DNA from 2 places in the Vibrio rhizosphaerae genome. Region 1 is predicted to be linked to the other one. Evidence: riboswitches for the same ligand, from Rfam matches in the RefSeq annotation. Region 1 holds a riboswitch; the other holds the start of a gene.
What was found. A riboswitch is a leader RNA that binds a small molecule or an ion and turns the genes downstream of it on or off. The one in region 1 is predicted to bind cobalamin.
Positions count from the first base shown of each region.

Region 1 (6,236 bases):
CCGGGAGGAATGCGGCAGGCGTAGAATGGTATGATCCGTCTGTTCTGTGCGAATCGTCACCGAATTAGGGATGAGAATCATGCAACCGGATGAAATATTCATCCGAACTATTGAACTGATCACAAATTCATTTCAGGAAGGTTGGTTGTTGCAACAATAGCTGCGCTGTTCCATTCTGAAAATCGAGTGTACTTTTTGCAGAAATTGCTATGCTGGGATCCTCGGAGATTCAAGGAAACCAGATGATTCACTTATATTTGCTGCGACACGGGAAAACCGAAGGCAAACCGGCGCTGAACGGACATACGGATGCCCGTGTCGATGAAGTGACCCAACAAACGATGGCACGGGCTTTACTGAGCCAGTATCCGTTTCAGACCATCTATAGCTCGCCGTTATCACGTTGCCGCGATTTGGCAGAACAATTAACGGCATTGAATCCGGCCCTGAATTTAACGGTAGATGAACGGTTCAAAGAGCAGCATTTCGGTCGGTTTGACGGGGTGCCGTTTGATGCGTTGCAAGACGAATGGGAGACCTTAGAACAGTTCTGGGCGGATCCGGCGCATGCCCCTTTGCCGGAGGCTGAACCATTGGCCCACGGCGTGGCTCGAGTGACTGAAGCGTGGGAAGCCCTGCTTGAACAGTGCCAGCATGATACTTTGATCATTGCCCATGGCGGGCCGATTCGCTACATACTGGCGCATGTACTCGGGCTGGACTGGCGCAACCCGCAGTGGTACACCGGGCTGGCGATTCCGAACCAGAGTGTGACGCATCTCACCCTCAACCGCTATCAGGGACAGGCCTATCTGACCGTGAACAGCATCGCATGTCCGCTAACGGTATGAAGAGGGCGGCTTCCCCTTATTCTATCAACTCAGCCAGCTCGCTGATGTGGCGACAAGTCGCCTGAAACGAAAGCGTGGCATGTTTTGCCGCAACACCGCCAATCACAATCAATGCGGGAGATTTGATCTGAGCTTCTTCTACACGCTGGGCAATATTGGCAACAGTGCCGGTGACCACTTGCTGATTGTCCCGGCTGGCATAACGAACCACAGCCGCCGGGGTACTGAGCGGTTTACCGCCATCCATCAGCCGTTGACAGATGTGTTTGATTTGGCTCATGCCCATCAGAATCACCAGCGTCCCGTCCAGTCTGGAAAACTGTGTCCAGTCGAGCGGATCTTTGCCCTGTTGCAAATGGCCGGTGACCACATGAAAAGACGACGCACAATCACGATGCGTGACCGGAATCCCGGCATAGGCGAGTCCGCCAATCGCTGAACTGATGCCGGGAATGACTTCAAACGCAATATCGAATGCTGCCAGTGCTTCGGCTTCTTCGCCGCCGCGACCGAACACATAAGGATCGCCGCCTTTCAAACGCACCACATTGTGGCCCTGCAACGCAAACTGGATCAGGCAGTCGTTGATATCATCCTGAGGAATGGGATGATAATGAGGCAATTTGCCGACATTAACCATTTTGCAGTGGGATGGCGCTTCCTGCAAAATCTCATCACTGACCAGACGGTCATAGACGATCACTTCGGCCTGACGAATGCAGTAAAGTGCTTTCACGGTCAGCAATGTCGGATCGCCCGGCCCGGCGCCCACCAACCATACTTTGCCTTTCATCGTTTTACCTCATATTCATTGGTCGGAGTGACCGTTACGCTTATTAAACGTTCGTTTATTGAACTTTTCGTTTATTGAACACTGCCCGTCAGAAAAGATCGTTGATCCAGACAGGGGTTTATCGGCTACAGATGAATATTTTTGGGCGAAGGGAAATCGATCTGTGAACAATCGGCACTACTGCGATTATGTGACGATACATTGATGATTATCAATGCAATCTGAGCCTGTTCTGTCAGTGTGTTCATACGAATAAATATCATTGCTTTGATGATGATTTGATATTCAGCCCCTGGAAAATACAGCGCGAAAGTGCTGGCTGTCAGGGCTTGCCGCCTGTGTTCGACTCGCATGGTTCATGCGATGTGGCGGTGATTGGGATATCAAATCGGAAGTGAGGTGCAATTCCTCCACAGCCCCCGCTGCTGTAATGCTGACGACCTGATCAAACCACTGTGTAAACGGGAAGGGATCAGGAAGGTTGACGCTAAGTCAGAAGACGAGTCGAAGCAATGCCGTAACTCCTTCGGTGGGAAGCGAGTAAGGTGCAGTCTTCAAATCGTCGATTTGAAGACAGTTGCTTCATACCCGCAATTCACCCGTAAAACGAACTTGGTTCAACCCGTCTTGGTGCAATAAGACTGGGTTCAACGGTTCTTAGTTAAGAGTGATTGATGGTTTATGAAAGCGAACGCCAACTCAGGTCAGACAACAAGTCAGCCCCCGCAACCTTTTATTCAACAGCCGCAGCAAATTGAAGCGACCAGTTTCGAGATCATTGATCAGATCATTGAAACCGATTTTCCGGCCTATCGTTTTCATCATCCGCTTGAGAAAAAAATCATGACCCGGGCGATTCACACGACCGCCGATTTTGACTGGCTGGAGATACTGAAATTTTCCCCTACGGTGTTGACGGATTTACCGGGTCAGATTGCCGCCGGATGTGTGTTTTATACCGACACGACCATGGTGCTGGCCGGGATGAATAAATCCCTGTTACGTCAGTTTGGCTGTGAGGTGCGTTGCTATATTGCCGACCCGGATGTGGCAGCGACGGCCAAGGCACAAGGTAAAACCCGTTCGATGGTCGCAGTTGACAAGGCATTGGCGGAAACTGAAAACGCGGTGTTTGTGTTCGGTAATGCCCCGACCGCACTGTTTCAGCTGCTGCAGAGTGCCGGTGCAAACCGGCCTGTGACCATCGGTGTCCCGGTAGGCTTTGTCGGCGCGGCTGAATCGAAACAAGCCCTGTACGACAGCGATTTTCCTTTCATTACAGCCCTCGGACGCAAAGGCGGCAGCAATGTCGCTGCCGCGATTGTCAATGCGGTGTTGTATCACATGCAGGAGGCGTGATGACCGAACCTGCACTTCAGGATCTTATCTGGCACCGTGGGAAAGCTTATCGCAAGGGCTATACCACCGGCTCGTGTGCGACCGCGGCAGCGAAAGTGGCAGCGCTGATGTTGCTGCGTCAGCAACTGATTCATCAAGTCTCTATTGTGACACCTTCCGGTGTGTCTCTGCATCTGAGCGTGGAACAAGCCTCTGTTGCCGAGTCCGAAGCGGTTGCCGCGATTCGCAAAGATGGCGGGGATGATGTCGATGCCACCCACGGGATGTTGATCTTCGCCCGGGTGAGCCGCCATCCCGGAACCGCGATTGAGATTATCGGCGGGGCAGGTATCGGCACCGTGACACGGCAAGGGGTTGGTTTACCGGTCGGCAGTGCGGCAATCAATAAAACCCCGCGGCATACCATTGAACAGGCGGTTCGTGAGGTCATCGGGCCGAATCAAGGCGTAACGGTCGAGATTTTCGCCCCGGAAGGGATTGAGCGAGCCCGGCAAACCTACAATGCCAAGCTGGGGATTGAAAACGGGATTTCGATCATCGGCACTACCGGGATTGTGACGCCGATGTCTGAAGAGAGCTGGAAACGTTCGTTAGCCATTGCGCTGGAGCAGAAAAAAGCACAGGGACACCGCCGGGTCATTTTGGTCCCGGGCAATCATGGCGAGCGGTTCGTGCGTCAGCAACTGCATCTGAATCATGAAATGGTCGTGACCATGAGTAATTTTGTCGGCTACATGCTGCAAGAGGCCAATCGTCTCGAATTTGAACAAGTTTTGCTGGTCGGGCATATCGGCAAACTGATTAAGATTGCCGCCGGTGTTTTTCATACCCATTCGCATATTGCCGATGCCCGGATGGAAACGCTGGTCACTCATCTGGCGTTGCTGGGGGCACCGAATGCTTTGTTGCAACAGGTTTATGCCTGTCCGACCACCGAAGAAGCGCTGGCATTGATTGAACAGGATGGCTATCAGGCGGTGTATACCGCGCTGGCGCAGCGGATCTGCACGCGGATCGCAGACATGCTGCGCTATGCCAGTCATCCGTTGAAGTGTGATGTGGTGCTGTTTTCTTATGACCATCAGATCTTAGGCTCGCAGCGACCGATTGATGCCATTCTGGAGGATTACCAATGATTTATGTCGTCGGCACCGGCCCCGGGCGGGAGGACATGTTAACGCTTGCGGCACGTCAGTTGATTACACGGGCTGAGGTGTTGGTCGGCTGGCCGAGATTATTGCGCCTATTCCCTGATTTTCAGGGGGAGCGGATAGCGATGTCGGGCAGTATCGACGCCATGATGCAATCTCTGGCGGCACTTGCTTCGCGTCAGGTCGTGGTGCTCGCTTCTGGGGATCCGATGTTATTTGGGATCGGCAAACGGATCTGCCAGCATTTTTCGCCCGATGAAAGGCAAGTCGTCCCCGGGATCAGTTCGATTCAGATGCTGTTTGCTGAAATCGGCATGGATATGAACGATCTCTACATCACCAGCAGTCATGGTCAGTCACCGGATTTTGACTTTCTGTTCGCACACGACAAAGTTGCGTTAGTGACCGACCAATATCTCGGGCCGTATCGCATCGCGCAGCAAGCGCTGGTCCGCCAGCTGAAACGGACATTCATTATTGGTGAAAATCTGGGTTATGCCGACCAGCGGATTTCGATGTTGCAGGCAGCGCAGGTGCAGCGGAACTATGACATGAATGTGCTCGTTGTTCTCAATGAATCCCCTGAACGCATGTTCTGAACAAAAACAGGTTGAATCAAAGTGACTGAATGTAAGAGGAAACGATGAAAGATAGTCAATTTCTAAGGGCCGATAAAGTACCGATGACCAAGCAGGAAGTCCGTGCTGTGGTGTTGGATCGTTTAGCACTCGGTCAGGCGCAGCGGTTTGTCGATGTCGGTGCCGGAACCGGAAGTGTTGCTATTGAAGCGGCGCTGCGTTTTCCTCAATTGATGGTGACCGCGATTGAAAAGCATAGCCATGCCATTGCAGTTATGCAGCAAAATCTCAGGCACCACGATGTCGGGCGGGTTGCGCTGGTGCAGGCTACGGCGCCTTGTGAACTCCCGATAGTGGCCGATGCGATGTTTATCGGGGGCAGTGGGGGGAATCTCACGGCGATTATTGACTGGGCACTGGCTCATTTGACGGAGCAAGGCCGGTTGGTGATGACATTTATTCTGCAAGGCAATCTGCATCAGGCGTTAGAACACCTCAATCACTGCCCGATCCGGGAGCTGGACTGTACGCAGATCATGGTGTCCCCGCTGACCCCGCTGGGGAGCAGTTACTACTTCAAACCCAATAATCCCACGTTTGTGATTTCGTGTACTAAGTCTACCAAAGGGAGTCAACAATGACCGAGATACCGGACAAAAGTAAAGTCTACTTTGTGGGGGCCGGTCCCGGTGACCCTGAACTGATGACCCTCAAAGGTTATCGTTTGTTGCAGCAGGCGGATGTGGTGATTTATGCCGGTTCACTGATTAATCCGGCGTTGCTCGACTACTGTAAACCGGAAGCCGCATGCCATGATAGTGCGTCCTTACATTTGCAACAGATTATTCAACTGATGGTGGATGGCATTCGCCACAATCAGCTGGTGGTGAGACTGCAAACCGGTGATTTATCTTTGTATGGCTCGGTTCGCGAACAGGGCGAAGAACTTGCAAAACAGCAGATTGGTTTTTGCTGTATTGCCGGGGTGTCTTCTTTTCTCGGTGCGGCGGCGGAACTTGGCGTCGAATACACGGTGCCGGAAGTGTCGCAGAGCCTTATTATAACCCGCATGGCTGGGCGGACGCCGACCCCTGAACTGGAATCGCTGATACGCTTTGCCGGTCATCAGACATCTATGGCAATTTTCTTGTCAGTTAAAGGCATTGATGCGGTGGTTGAGCAACTGGTGCTGGGCGGGTATCCGGTACAGACACCGGTCTCGGTGGTATATAAAGCCACTTGGCCTGACTGTCAGATTCTCAAAGGTACACTGGCCGATATTGCGCAAACGGTGAACGATGCCGGGATTCAAAAAACAGCGCTGATTCTGGTCGGCCGCTTCTTGGGAGAAGAATACCACTACTCCAAACTTTATGATGCGGCGTTTAGTCATGAATACCGTTAATGGTCACGTCGTCTCACTGTTTAGCCTGACCCCGGGCGGACAGCGTATTGCCCGGCGTCTGCGTCAGGCTCTGCCGACACTGTCGATAACTTGTTACTG
Region 1 is NZ_AP024904.1:827,194-833,429, reverse strand. It holds gene OCV37_RS18790 (histidine phosphatase family protein) at 243-851, shown strand; gene cobA (uroporphyrinogen-III C-methyltransferase) at 868-1,644, opposite strand; cobalamin riboswitch at 1,997-2,167, shown strand; gene OCV37_RS18780 (cobalt-precorrin-8 methylmutase) at 2,326-3,003, shown strand; gene cbiD (cobalt-precorrin-5B (C(1))-methyltransferase CbiD) at 3,003-4,139, shown strand; gene OCV37_RS18770 (cobalt-precorrin-7 (C(5))-methyltransferase) at 4,136-4,753, shown strand; gene OCV37_RS18765 (decarboxylating cobalt-precorrin-6B (C(15))-methyltransferase) at 4,798-5,373, shown strand; gene OCV37_RS18760 (cobalt-precorrin-4 methyltransferase) at 5,370-6,137, shown strand; gene OCV37_RS18755 (cobalt-precorrin 5A hydrolase) at 6,124-6,236, shown strand, end outside.

Region 2 (6,236 bases), on a different replicon from region 1:
GATTATGGTGAAGTTTTTGCCGTCCGTTTAATGAAAGACAAACGCACAGGCAAGCGACGTGGATTTGGCTTTGTGGTGATGCCCGAAGCTGATGCACAGAAAGCAATTACGAAACTTAATGAGTCCAGCTATATGGAAAGGACGCTTAAAGTTCGGGTTGCGAATGATCCGAAAAACCCTGAATCGGAAAACTCTCAATACGATTAAATCCCCAATCGGATAACACTCGTGTCAGTGCCTCTCCATCAGATGGTGAGGTACTGGCAAATATCCGGGCCGTCTGTGATACATGTCGGCACATTCCCGGAGAAATCAGACTCGCGACCCTTCGTGCAATGGCTTTCCCTGAGTCGACCAATATCACATGCGCCCCCAATACCTGCTGAATTTCATCTCTCAATAGTGGAAAGTGTGTACAACCAAGTACAGCGACATCGATTTTCCCTTGGATCGGTTGAAGAATATTTTTCAGTTCAGATAGATTGACCGGTACACCACGTAACTTGCGTTCAGCCATATCCACTAATGCGGTTGACCCAAGCAGACAGATCTCTTTGTCAGATGAAAAATCCCGAATTAACTCATGAGTGTAAGGCCGTTGAATGGTTGCAGGTGTTGCAATAAGGCCGACACATCGCTGCGCCAAATTACAGGCAGGTTTAATCGCGGGAACCACACCAACAACCGGAATATCTAATATCTTACGTAAGCTAGGCAGAACAATTGTACTGGCGGTATTGCAAGCAATTACCACAATATCTATCGCCATCTTTGTTACGAGCGACGAGACTAAGCTTTCAACTCGGTTGAGTAATTTTTGCTGTGGCAACTCTCCGTACGGATAACCTTCATTATCGAACAAATAGAAATAGTTTTGCTCAGGGAGCAACTGCTGAATCTCGCGATAAACCGAGAGGCCACCGACACCGGAGTCAAAAATTAAGATATTAGAAACTTGTGAGGACACGTTGAACTACATCGAAATACTAAAGATGAAAACGCATGATACGCTTCCCGTCAATTTTGACAATCATGATTTTCAAAAGAGAACAAACCGCCCGAAGGCGGTTTGGCGGCATGACTAGAATTGGTAACCAACTTCAGCAAAAACAGTTCTTTCATTCCCTTTATAATAAGAGTCAGCATAACTGTAATAGCCCGTTTTATAGTCTTCATCGAAAAGATTATCGACTTTAATCCCTATAGATGTTTGACGATTCCACTGATAAGAAACACCGGTATCAACGGTAATATAAGCGCCTAACCATTGACTTGAGTCGACACGGTTACCAACATAATTAGTTGTGACTGTACCGCGCCACTGATTTTGTGAATAAATCATAGCCCAGCTATAGTTATTCTGAGCTCTTTTATCAAGTAAGGCTCCATCGGATGCATCTTTCGTTTTTTTCCACGCAGCACTTAATTTATGCTCAATCGGACCAGTCTCGACCGTCGCACTCAGCTCTAGCCCCTCAATACGAGCTCGGGCAACATTGGAAGGCTTCAATACACTACCCCCCACATTTTTCCAATCGATCATATCCTTCAAGTCTGTTCGGTACACCGATAACTCCCAAGACAGAAGATCATGAAAACCTTTCACCGCTAGCTCTCTTGACTTCGATTCTTCCGGTTTTAAATTTGGCTTACCGCTATCCGGCCAATATAGGTCATTAAAACTTGGTTCTTTATATGCCGTACCAACGTTCCCCAATATTTGCAGTTCATCAGTTATCCAGTAACCAATACCGCCGTTCCATGTTTTATGCTGACCAAAAGTACTGGAGTTATCATAACGGCCACTGATTTCTAGCGTTACATCGTTCATATCAGTAGACGAGGTAACAAACACTGACCGCATATGTTTTTCCGTGTCGTCATAGCTCGCCGAATAACCACCGAGTAAATCAGCTTTATCCTGTGAGTACTCCAACCCGACCTGCAAATGAACTATATTGGCAAACACGCTATTGTTCAGCCAGCTTAATGCATTTTGACGGGTTCTGATGATCTGTTTTGCATCAGAATCATTCGCCAACCCATCCGCGGATTCATTATATCGCGTTGAAATTTGTAACTCTGAGAAGAAATCACCTTGAGAATAGCGAAGTAAGCCGGCCAAAAGCTCAGATTCAGTATCAGACTTTTTCTGTTCAATATTTTTACCAGAAGCATATTCTGAATAATAATCTGCTTTATGAAGGGTCAATTTACCTTGCCAGTGTTCATCAAATTGATGCTGAAGATGGCCAACGAAGGTCTGAGCTTTATACCCATACTCTTCACCATCAGGGGCGGCAGCCAACACTTTGTAACCATCGCTTTTCTCTTGCGATACGATAACTTCACCATGAGTATTGTCATTCAACTGACCGACACTCTTCCATCCCAGCAAACTATGATCCTGTGAACCATAGCCTAAACGGGCCTGATGCTCCGAAGCAAAATCCTTACTTGTCGTAATACTGATGATGCCCCCAATGGCATCGGATCCATAGGCGGCGGCCCGAGGTCCCTTGATAATTTCAATTTTTTCAATTGCAAAAGCTGGGATCAAACCAATTGAAGATCCGCCACTGGTTGATGAATTAATTCGTACGCCGTCAAGAAGCACCAATGTATGTTTAGACCCCGTCCCCCGAAGAAAAATAGAGGTCGCCTGTGCTTTTCCTCCCGAAGAAACGACTTCCACACCAGGTAACGTTCTCAGCACCTCTAATGCACTGTGAGCCTGAAGTGCGGCGATATCTTGCTTTGTGACTGTGATTGTAGACGCTAGAACCGATTTCGCCGGCTGCTCAAACCGATTCGCAGTCACAACCATTGTGTCGGTGTCTGCGTTTAAACTGTCTGCATAAGAATAAAAGGCGCAAGAAAGCTGCGATACCACTGCGATCGCTAAAACTGTTTTTTTCATTTTTATATCCTGAATTCGCGTTAATCTGACCGGGGCTCCTGTTCTCTCCCGGTTGCTGGCAGGTCTTCGGACTTAAGAATATGATTACCTCTGAGATAACCGCCAAAATCTCGACTTCCCACATCCGATGCAGTGTCTCTTGAGATCTTGTCTTCTATTTACCGCTGCGCGTCAGTTCTGGATTTTCACCAGATTCCCTTTTCAACGCCCCATTTGACAAACAGATATTGTCATTTGGGGGTACCAACTGGCACGATAGTATTGGCCTACATAAAGCTTGTCCAGATGATATTCACTCGACTCATGAAGAAAATCCTCCGCGGATCCACGAACAGACTGGACATCATGACGGAATTGAATAAAATCTGCGCTCTTTCATTGTTCGCTCTGTAAAGCGTTTCGTTCTGTAAAAATAAAGGTAATACGATGGCTACTCTTGATGTAAATCCCGCACGCTACCAGAATCAACTGCAAGAGAAAGTCACTCGGCTTACTGAGATGTTTTCTGAATTTCACATGCCAGCACTCGACGTTTTTGAATCACCAGAACAGCATTATCGGATGCGCGCTGAGTTTCGCGTCTGGCATGAAGGCAATGATCTCTATTACATCATGTTCGATCAGCAAACCCGTCAGAAATATCGCGTTGATCAGTTCCCGGCAGCAAGCCAACTGATCAATCAATTGATGCCCGCTTTACTCGAACAGATTCGCGACAACGACATTCTGCGTCACAAACTGTTTCAGGTCGATTTTTTATCGTCGCTCAGCGGAGAAATTCTGGTCTCGCTGCTCTACCATCGCCAGATTGACGAACAGTGGCAGCAAGCTGCGCAAACCTTAAAAGACACCCTGTGCCAACAAGGTTTTAATCTGAACCTCATCGGACGGGCGCGAAAAATAAAGATGGTCTTAGATCGTGATTACGTGATCGAAAAACTATCTGTCCATGGTCAAACCTACACATACCAACAAGTGGAAAATAGTTTTACGCAGCCCAACGGGCGGATTGCCGAGAAAATGCTGGAATGGGCGGTGGATTCCACCCGGGACAGTCAGGGGGACCTGTTGGAACTCTACTGTGGCAATGGGAATTTTTCGCTGGCGCTGGCACAAAATTTCAATCGCGTACTGGCGACAGAACTCGCGAAACCTTCCGTCGATTCGGCGCAATATAACATTGCCGCCAACCAGATCGATAATGTGCAAATCATCCGCATGTCTGCAGAAGAATTTACCCAAGCAATGGAAGGGAAACGAGAATTCCGTCGTTTGAAAGATGCCGGTGTTGAACTCAGTAGTTACCAATGCGAAACGATTTTTGTTGACCCGCCACGTTCCGGTATGGATATCGATACTTGCAAAATGGTGCAGAAATATTCGCGTATTCTTTATATTTCTTGCAACCCGGAAACCCTGAAAGAAAACCTGATGGTTCTGAGTGAGACACATCACGTCACACGTTTTGCGCTATTCGACCAATTCCCCTATACCCACCATATGGAGGCGGGCGTACTGCTGGAGCGAATTGAGTAAAAATTGCAGAGATATTCGTTGTTCAGAAATCGCTTTCGGATGCGATGCGGGAGCAGTCATTACCCCCAAAGAAAATGCCTATCCGGTCAGTTATGATCAGACCGTCACGTTCTATAGCTGGACAAGGATGTGCGGCTGCATCTCATGATTACCGCTCATGATTATCTCAAGCTTGCCCTTTGGAGTCACCGATCATCAGTGATTCCATATTCAGACTGATTGTTGTCTGTAATGCTTCGATAGAACGTAGCAAAGCGGCTCTTTCCTGCTTTTGAGTCGGATAGGCTTCTTGGTGTTTACGGCACTCCATGACCACATTGCACCAGAAAAAAATCTCATCAAGTTTATGTTGAGTACTGTTCATAAGCCACATCTCTAACCAATATTTGATTGTTATCACTTGATCATGCCGCAAAAAAATATAAAAAACAGGTGGTATTTTTTGACAGGTTGCAAATGGAATAGCAACTAGTAGTATACTCTTGCCAATTCTTTTATATGCATGCTCATTAAAATAGGAACCCGCCCAAAATGGATGTTAGTTCAATAGAAATGGCAAAGGCTTGCACCCAGTTTAGCCGACTTATTTCCAAAATATATGATGATGCCATACATATCAGTTATTCAGTGGTTTCACTAGACACTCAAGAAATCTATACCTTATCAACAGATTATGACTGGCACCTCAGCTACTGGGATCAAGGATTAAACACCACCGTGGGGAAACGCATGTCGCCGGGGATTTCATCGTGGCGGGACAAAGATGAAGAATATCATCATTTATTAAGCAAATATCGTATCCCGGACAAAGTGGATTATACCTGGTTATGCTCACAACGCGCCGAAATCGTCTCTTTAGCCTGTCGCCGTCAACTCACTAGTCAGGAAAGTCATCAACTGGCAGTCCTTCGTCCCTATCTGGCTTATCATGCTCACAAATTATGGCTGAAACATCAGGTTGCAACACTCCCCTATCAGTCCACTGCCGCTTTATCCAATACGCAAAATACTCATATGAATGAGCAGGACCATTTCCGGTTTGGTGATATTGTCCTGACCGCGAAAGAGATGAGCACCATTCGCCTCCTGCTATCTTTTCACTCGCCCAAAGAAATCGCCTGGGAACATCATTGCAGTGAATCAGCAGAACGAAAACGCATTGAAACCATCAAGAGAAAACTCCGCTGTACCGGCAATCGTGCCACCTTTTTTAAGTTACTCCAAAAACATGGGATCCTTGATGCATGTCTGAATGTTTACACCACGTCTCTTTAACCTGTCAGGATCTCGATAGAAGCCAGAGATTCTATGCACAATTCGGTTACACGAAACTCAAAAGCTACAGCGATGAACAAGTCTCAATTGTCATGATGGCGGCCGAAACCGGTCTGGCTATCGAACTGTTCTGTTTCCCTGCGATACAACGTGCAGCACCACAAATCTCAAATATCGAGTCGGTACCCGATATTCAAACCATAGGGATAACACATATTGCGATTCAGGTTGACGACATTACAGCAACACGTCAGCAGCTCTCTCAGTTCGCCCCCTGTACAGATATTAAAACGGCCCGACTGGGGGGCTTTGTTTATTTTTTCACCCATGATCCCGATGGGAATCAGATTGAAATCATTATGGAGAATTAACATGCTAAGTTGGCCACAACGATTAGGGATTGTTTCAGGCAATGCATTCGAGTTTTACGATATTGCAGTTTATGCCGCCATTTCGCCTTACCTGTCTCATTTACTGTCCAGCCACGGCATCGTTCATTCTGAAT
Region 2 is NZ_AP024903.1:3,292,411-3,298,646, forward strand. It holds gene OCV37_RS14295 (RNA recognition motif domain-containing protein) at 1-207, shown strand, start outside; gene murI (glutamate racemase) at 146-967, opposite strand; gene OCV37_RS14305 (TonB-dependent receptor domain-containing protein) at 1,082-2,920, opposite strand; cobalamin riboswitch at 2,961-3,183, opposite strand; gene trmA (tRNA (uridine(54)-C5)-methyltransferase TrmA) at 3,347-4,456, shown strand; gene OCV37_RS14315 (hypothetical protein) at 4,623-4,820, opposite strand; gene OCV37_RS14320 (helix-turn-helix domain-containing protein) at 4,988-5,731, shown strand; gene OCV37_RS14325 (VOC family protein) at 5,701-6,102, shown strand; gene OCV37_RS14330 (MFS transporter) at 6,104-6,236, shown strand, end outside.
Region 2: it holds a riboswitch for cobalamin, as region 1 does, so the genes downstream of both, OCV37_RS14305 (TonB-dependent receptor domain-containing protein) here and OCV37_RS18780 (cobalt-precorrin-8 methylmutase) in region 1, are expected to answer to the same signal.